Regions from separate parts of the Microbacterium sp. AG790 genome, predicted to be linked through region 1. Evidence: predicted binding sites of a transcription regulator. Region 1 holds the regulator's gene; the other holds the start of a gene.
The links. The regulator LexA, encoded in region 1, represses DNA repair genes until DNA is damaged. The targets are predictions, from matches to a motif close to TCGAACANNTGTTCGA.

Region 1 (3,405 bases):
CAGCTACGCCGAAGCCACGACGGTCATCCGCGAGTTCCTCGATGCCGGCATCACCCGCTTCCTGGCGCTGCGGGGCGACCCGCCCGTCGGTGTCGGCGAGGACGACATCGTGTTCGGCGATCTGGAGTCGGCCGCTCAGCTCGTGCAGCTGATCGGCCGGGTGCAGGCGGAGCGCTCGCCGTATCGCGAGCGTGAGATCCCGGGGCTTCCGGGAGCCGTGCAGGTCACCGACGGCGACCGCGTCCAGATCGCCGTCGCGGCGTTCCCGAACGGTCACCCGCGTTCGCGTCACCGCTACGAGGACATCGACGCACTTCTGGCCAAACAGGCCGCCGGGGCGACGTCCGCCCTGACACAGCTCTTCTTCCACGCCGACGAGTACCTCGACTTCGTCGAGCGCGCCCGCGCCGCCGGGGTCGTCATCCCGATCGTGCCCGGGATCATGCCCATCACCTCTCCGGGGCGACTGCGCCGAGTGCTCGAGCTCACCGGGGATGCGCGCCCCGACGCTCTCGCCGCGGCGCTCGAGTCGGCTCCGGATGCCGCCGCGCAGCGCGCCGTCGGCCTCGCCCATGCCGCCGACCTCGCGCGGTCCGTTGTCGCCGGCGGCGCCGACGGCATCCACCTCTACGCCTTCAACAACCACGACACCGTTCTGGGCGTGCTGCGCGCCGCAGAGCTGATCCCCGAAGCGAGCCCGTGACGCCGTCCGCTCAGTCGGAGGACTCGTCCGCCGCCGCGCGGCGAAGACCCCAACGACTCCACGCGCGGCGAAGAGCCGCCGCCCGCGCGGACTGACCGGCGAGCCACGCTCCGGCGGCGACGGCGAGAGCGATCGCCAGAGCTGCCCCGGCCGCGCCGACCGCCGCCGACACCAGCTGGTCGTAGACGGCGGCCGCCGCGGCCGGCGTGAGCGCCGTCCCGGTTGCGGCGGACGATACGGCCGCCCGGCCCGCCGCGGCCGCGATCAGCAGCGCTCCGAGGCCCGCCGCCGCCGCGAGCGCGGCCCGCCGAAGGGCGTCGAGGCGTCGCCGAGCGAGCGCGATCCCGGTGAGGAACAGGATCGCGGTGGCGACCGGCATCCACCATCCCGCCGTCAGGCCGAGCGCATACCCGGATCGAACGGCGGCGAGGGTGTCTCCGGAGCCGATGATCACGACGTGATCGACGGAGGGGATGAGCGTCGCCCACGCCACGCCCTGCGCGCTCAGATGTTCCTTCACGCCCGCCACCACGGCGCCGACCTGGATGCCGAGTCCGGCCTCGGTCTGCACCACGACGCCGGCGCCATCGGAGGTCGCGGCGAGTGTCAGCGCGCGGTGAGACTGCCGAAGAAGCTGGTCCCACAGTGCCCCGAAGCTGTCGGAGCGGATCGCACCGGCGATCGTGTCGTGCACGAGACCCTGCACGGCGGCGGCGGCGGGCGCTTGCAGCCGCCGCAATGCGTCTGCCGCCCGGTCGCCGACGCCCAGCCCGATGATGCCGTCGACGATCGAGCCGGTGAGGACCTCGGCGTCGAGCCTCGCGTCGACCGCGTCGGTGGATGCCGCGATCAGCGTGTCCTGGACGGCGGTCGAACGGGCCAGCGGCGCAAGCGTCGCGGTGAACGCGTCTTCGTCGACCAGCTGCACCCGCGCCCAGACGCTCAGGATGGACAACGGGAGGCAGACGACGGCCAGGACGATTGCGACGGCCGATGCGAGGGCGCGCGCCCGCGACATGATCAGATCGCGCGCAGGACGGCCACGACGCGACCGAGGACCACCGCGTCGTCGCCGAGGATGGGCTCGAAGGAGGAGTTGCGGGGGAGCAGCCACGTGTGGCCGTCCCGCTGCCGGAAGGTCTTCACCGTCGCTTCGCCGTCGAGCATCGCCGCGACGATGTCGCCGTTGTCCGCGGTCGGCTGCGATCTCACGACGACCCAGTCGCCGTCGCAGATGGCGGCGTCGATCATCGACTCGCCGCTGACCTTGAGCATGAACAGGTCGCCCTTGCCGACGAGCTGGCGGGGGAGGGGGAAGATCTCCTCGACCTGCTGGTCTGCCGTGATCGGCACGCCCGCCGCGATGCGCCCGACCAAGGGGACCAGTGCCGCATCGCCCACGGCCGGAGCGAGGTCGGCGGGATTCTCGGCGGCGGCACCCGGCAGATCGATGAGGACCTCCATCGCGCGCGTCTTGCCGGCGTCGCGGCGGAGGTAGCCGCTCAGCTCCAGCTGGTTGAGCTGGTGGGTGACGCTGGACAGCGACTTCAGGCCCACGGCATCGCCGATCTCGCGCATGCTCGGCGGGTAGCCGTGGCGCGCGATGGAGGTCTGGATCACCTCGAGGATCTTCAGCTGCTTGTCGCTGAGGCTCTTCCGCCTGCGTGTCTGAGGCTTCTCGGCCATGTCGCGCGCTCCTTCGATCGCGTCCCCGGAAGGCAGAGCCTTCGAATGTCGGAGGTTGGTGATGGGGTCGTCTTGTCGAAACCGTATCCGGTTTTCGCACGGTCGGACGGCACGCGTGCGCGTGTCGGATTCGATTCATCTGCGAGAACCGTATCGCTTGACACTCGAACACTATCGAAGATAGATTCGGAACAGAGATTCGCATCCGGCTCTCCCGGCCGAGAGGCGGATGCGAATCTCGACTCGAATCTTCGAGGTGACGCTCTCACCCCCGACGCCGCGGCGCGGGACACGTCTCAAGGAGGAACCCATGACCACGATCGACATCCTCGGCGCCTCGCCCCGCGGCCGTGTCATCGCGGCGGCCCCCGCCACCCGTCTGCGCCTGACGGTTCGTGGTCGCCGGGTGCTCGCCTTCCTCGCCTCCATCCCCGTCATCGTCGCGCTCGGTATCGGCATCGTGTCCGGCGGCGGCGCGCTGGCGTCCAATGAGGGATCCTCGGGAGTCACGTTCACCCACGTCACGGTTCAGCCGGGCGACACGCTCTGGTCGATCGCACGCGCGGTCGCACCTGACGTCGACCCGCGCGACGCCGTCGACGCGATCGTTCGACTCAACGCCTTGGACTCGGGCAGCCTCGACGCCGGACAGAGCATCGCGATCCCGGCCGAGTACTCCGCCGGCCACTGATCAGCCTCGTCCGCTCATCACGGCGACCTCTACGATGGTGAGGGTGAGCGTTCGACTCGATGACCTTCCCCTCAGAGACGACCTGCGCGGCCTGACGCCCTACGGCGCTCCCCAGGCTCCGCTGCCCGTCGCGCTGAACGTCAACGAAAACACGCATCCGGTGCCCGAAGCGGTCGCGGACGACATCCTCGACAGCATCGCCCGTGCGCTCCGGGAGGTGAACCGCTATCCGGATCGTGAGTTCACCGCCGTGCGGGAGGGCTTCGCGGACTACCTGGGTCATGGCCTGTCGGCCGCGCAGATCTGGGCGGCGAACGGATCCAAT
Region 2 (3,405 bases), on a different contig from region 1:
AAGTAACAGCATGAGCACCGACAGCACGCCCGCACCCGCCGCACCCGACCTGTCCTCGCCCGCCGCAGATCTGCGCATGGCGACCTTCCGTCTGGCGCGACGGCTTCGCTCCCAGCGGGCGGTCGACACCATGAGCGACGCGCAGTTCGCCGTGCTGGCCGCCCTGTCGGTGCACGGGCAGCACACCCTCGGCGAACTCGCCGACCGGGAGCGCGTGTCGGCGCCGTCGATGAACCGCACGGTGAACGGCCTGGAGGAATCGGGCTACCTCACGCGCACGACCGATGCCGACGACCGCCGCAAGGTCAACATCGCGCTCACCGACGCGGGTCGCGCGGTCGTGGAGGAGACCGTCCGGCGCCGCGACTCGTGGCTCGAAGACGCCCTGGCCGAGTTGACGGCGTCGCAGCGCGAGCTGCTGCGCTCCGCCGCCGAGCTGATGCGGGAGGTGGCCGCCCGATGAGTTCGTCCACCCGCTCATCGAACGCGATGTTCCGCTCGTTCTCGGTCTTCAACTACCGCGTCTGGTTCATCGGCGCCCTGGTCTCCAACATCGGCGCCTGGATGCAGGCCACAGCTCTCAGCTGGGTCGTGCTCACGCAGCTCACGCACAACGACGCGGGGGCGATGGGCGTGACGATGGCGTTGCAGTTCGCGCCTCCCCTGCTGCTGGTGAGCGTGACGGGCTGGGTCGCCGACCGCTTCGAACGGCGACGGCTGCTGATGGTGACGCAGAGCTCGCTGCTCGTGCTCGGGGCGACCATCGGCATCCTGATCCTCAGCGGCGTCATGACGCTGCCCCTCATGTACGTCTTCGCCTTCGCGCTGGGCCTCGTGGCCGCCTTCGACAACCCGACGCGCCAGGCGTTCGTGTCCGATCTCGTCGACCGCGAGAACGCCTCGAACGCGGTCGCGCTGAACGCGGCATCCTTCAACGGCGCCCGGATGATCGGGCCCGCCGCCGCCGGCGTCGTCATCGTCGCGGTCGGCACCGGCTGGGTCTTCCTGGTCAACGCGGTGACGTTCCTCGCGATGATCGTGGCCCTGCGACTGATCCGCTCCGACGAGCTCGTGCCGCGAATCACCGCGCCCGGCGCGTCGCGCCTGGCCGACGGCTTCCGCTACGTCGGCAGCCGCCCCGACCTCATCGTGACGTTCGTGATGGTGTTCCTGCTCGGCGCCTTCGGCATGAACTTCCCCATCTTCGCCTCGACGATGGCCCTCGAGTTCGGACGGGATGCCGACGGCTACGGGCTGCTGAGCTCGATCCTGGCCATAGGCTCACTCGCCGGGGCCCTGTTGGCCGCCCGGCGGGATCGTGCGCGGATGCGTCTCGTGATCGTGGGCACCGGCATGTTCGCGGTCGCGGGAACGGTCTCGGCGTTCATGCCGGACTACTGGCTGTACGCCATCACGCTGATGTTCACCGGGTTCTCGGTGGTCACGACGCTGACGACGGCGAACGGCTACGTGCAGACGACGACCGATCCGGCACTGCGCGGGCGCGTGCTCGCGCTGTACATGGCGATCCTCATGGGCGGCACGCCGATCGGCGCTCCCATCGTCGGCTGGGTGGCCGCGGAATACGGGGCGCGTGCCGCCATCCTGCTCGGGGCCGCGGCGGCATTCGTCGCCTTCGCCGTCGGCTTCGGATGGCTGCTGTGGTCGGGGCGCCTGCACCGCCACGAGTCGCGCCGCTTCGCCCTCTCGCTGGACGAGACCCGGCCCCTGTCGATCGTGACCCCGGAGGAGTTCAGCGACGAGGTGGCGGGAACGACGCCGATCTCGCTGCCCGATCCGACACGGCGGTAGCACCACCACGAACCGGCCTCTGCCGCCACCCATCATGCATCGCACCCCGTCGCGAATCACGATGTGTGCGAATTGTCCATTGCAATATTCGAATCTTTGTTCTATTATTGAAGGAGAGAAGCCCCGCGTATCCCCCCCGATCCTGATGCGGGTTCTGCGCCTCCGGCCTGTCCGGGGCGAGGGGATGATGCACGTGAGCGCGCACCGGGAAGACGTGGCCGACATCGGCCGCGTGCTCGATACGCTGTGGCCGGCGCTGGACCGGCTGGTCGCCGATGTGGTGGATGCGCGGCGGCGGATAGCCGAAGTCCAGGCCGAGGAAGCTCGACTGCTGGCCGACGCGGTCGGACTGGTCGCGGATCGGACCGCGTTGCTGCGACAAGAAGCTCAGCAGCGGGGCAGCTCACCCCTCCGGTCGAGCGACGCGGACCTGCCGCTTCGGGAAGTGGCGCTGGAGTTGGGCATGGCGCTGCGCGCCTCAGACCGGGGCGTGCAGCGACGGATGTCCGAGGCGTATCTGCTGACCACGCTGTTTCCTCGCACCCACGCGTCATGGGCCGACGGCGAGATCGACGCCGGCCATGCCTGGGCCATCGCGCGAGCGGGCGCGGTGCTGCGAACAAGCGAGGATCGCGCCCGCTTCGAAACCCTCGCGCTCGAGGCGGCACGGACGGAATCTCCCTCGCGAATGACCCAAGCGGCGAAAGCCATCGCGGCGACCATCGACCCGGCGGCGTTCGACGACGCCGTGCACCGGGCAGCGGACGAGCGATCCGTGCGCCTGTTCGACCTCGACGACGGCATGGCCAGACTCATCGCCGACCTGCCCGCGCCGATCGCGTACGCGATCTACGACTCGCTCACGACACGCGCGCGGACGATCGTCGACCGGACCGACACCGACACCGATGCCGACACCGACACCGACACCGACACCGACACTTCCAAGGAGGCGTGCGGCGAGCCCCGGCGAGCCCGAGGCGACGATGCCGACACCATCGTCACCAGCCGATCCGCCGACGCGCAGCGCCGCACCCTCGCGCAGGTTCGCGCCGACGTCTTCGGCGACCTGCTGCTGACCGCAGCACCATCGACGACGGCCACCGGCGCGGGTCTGGACGCCATCCGCGCCCGCATCCAGGTGACGGTCCCCGCATTGACCCTCGCCGGAGACCCGGCGGGCGGACCTGCCATGCTCGCAGGTCACGGCCCCATCGACCCGGCGATCGCCCGCCGACTCGCGGGACTGGCGCCCGGCTGGGATCGTGTGTTCACCGATCCGCACACCGGCATCCCGGTCGCCGTCGACCGCTATCGCCCCAGCGCGGAACTCTCCCGCTACCTCGCCGCGCGCGACGAACGGTGCCGCGCGCCCGGTTGCACCCGGCCGGCCCACGGATGCGACCGCGACCATACGACCGCAGCGGCAGACGGCGGCGCGACCGCACACGAGAACCTGGCGCACCTCTGCCGACGCCACCACACGATGAAACACCACACCGCCTGGCGTGTGCGCCATCTCGGTGGCGGAACACTCGAGTGGACCGGCCCCACGGGGCGCCGCTACACCGACCGGCCACCGTCACTGGTGAG

Region 2: a site for LexA is predicted at 1,901-1,916, ahead of DEU37_RS01725 (HNH endonuclease signature motif containing protein). Genes of this name have one in related genera too.

What each region holds. Positions count from the first base shown of each region.
Region 1 covers NZ_RBWZ01000009.1:38,129-41,533, reverse strand. Annotated here, with positions in the region: gene DEU37_RS09780 (methylenetetrahydrofolate reductase) at 1-703, shown strand, start outside; gene DEU37_RS09775 (hypothetical protein) at 714-1,721, opposite strand; gene lexA (transcriptional repressor LexA) at 1,724-2,389, opposite strand; gene DEU37_RS09765 (LysM peptidoglycan-binding domain-containing protein) at 2,700-3,080, shown strand; gene DEU37_RS09760 (histidinol-phosphate transaminase) at 3,115-3,405, shown strand, end outside.
Region 2 covers NZ_RBWZ01000006.1:249,801-253,205, reverse strand. Annotated here, with positions in the region: gene DEU37_RS01735 (MarR family winged helix-turn-helix transcriptional regulator) at 11-463, shown strand; gene DEU37_RS01730 (MFS transporter) at 460-1,812, shown strand; gene DEU37_RS01725 (HNH endonuclease signature motif containing protein) at 2,000-3,405, shown strand, end outside.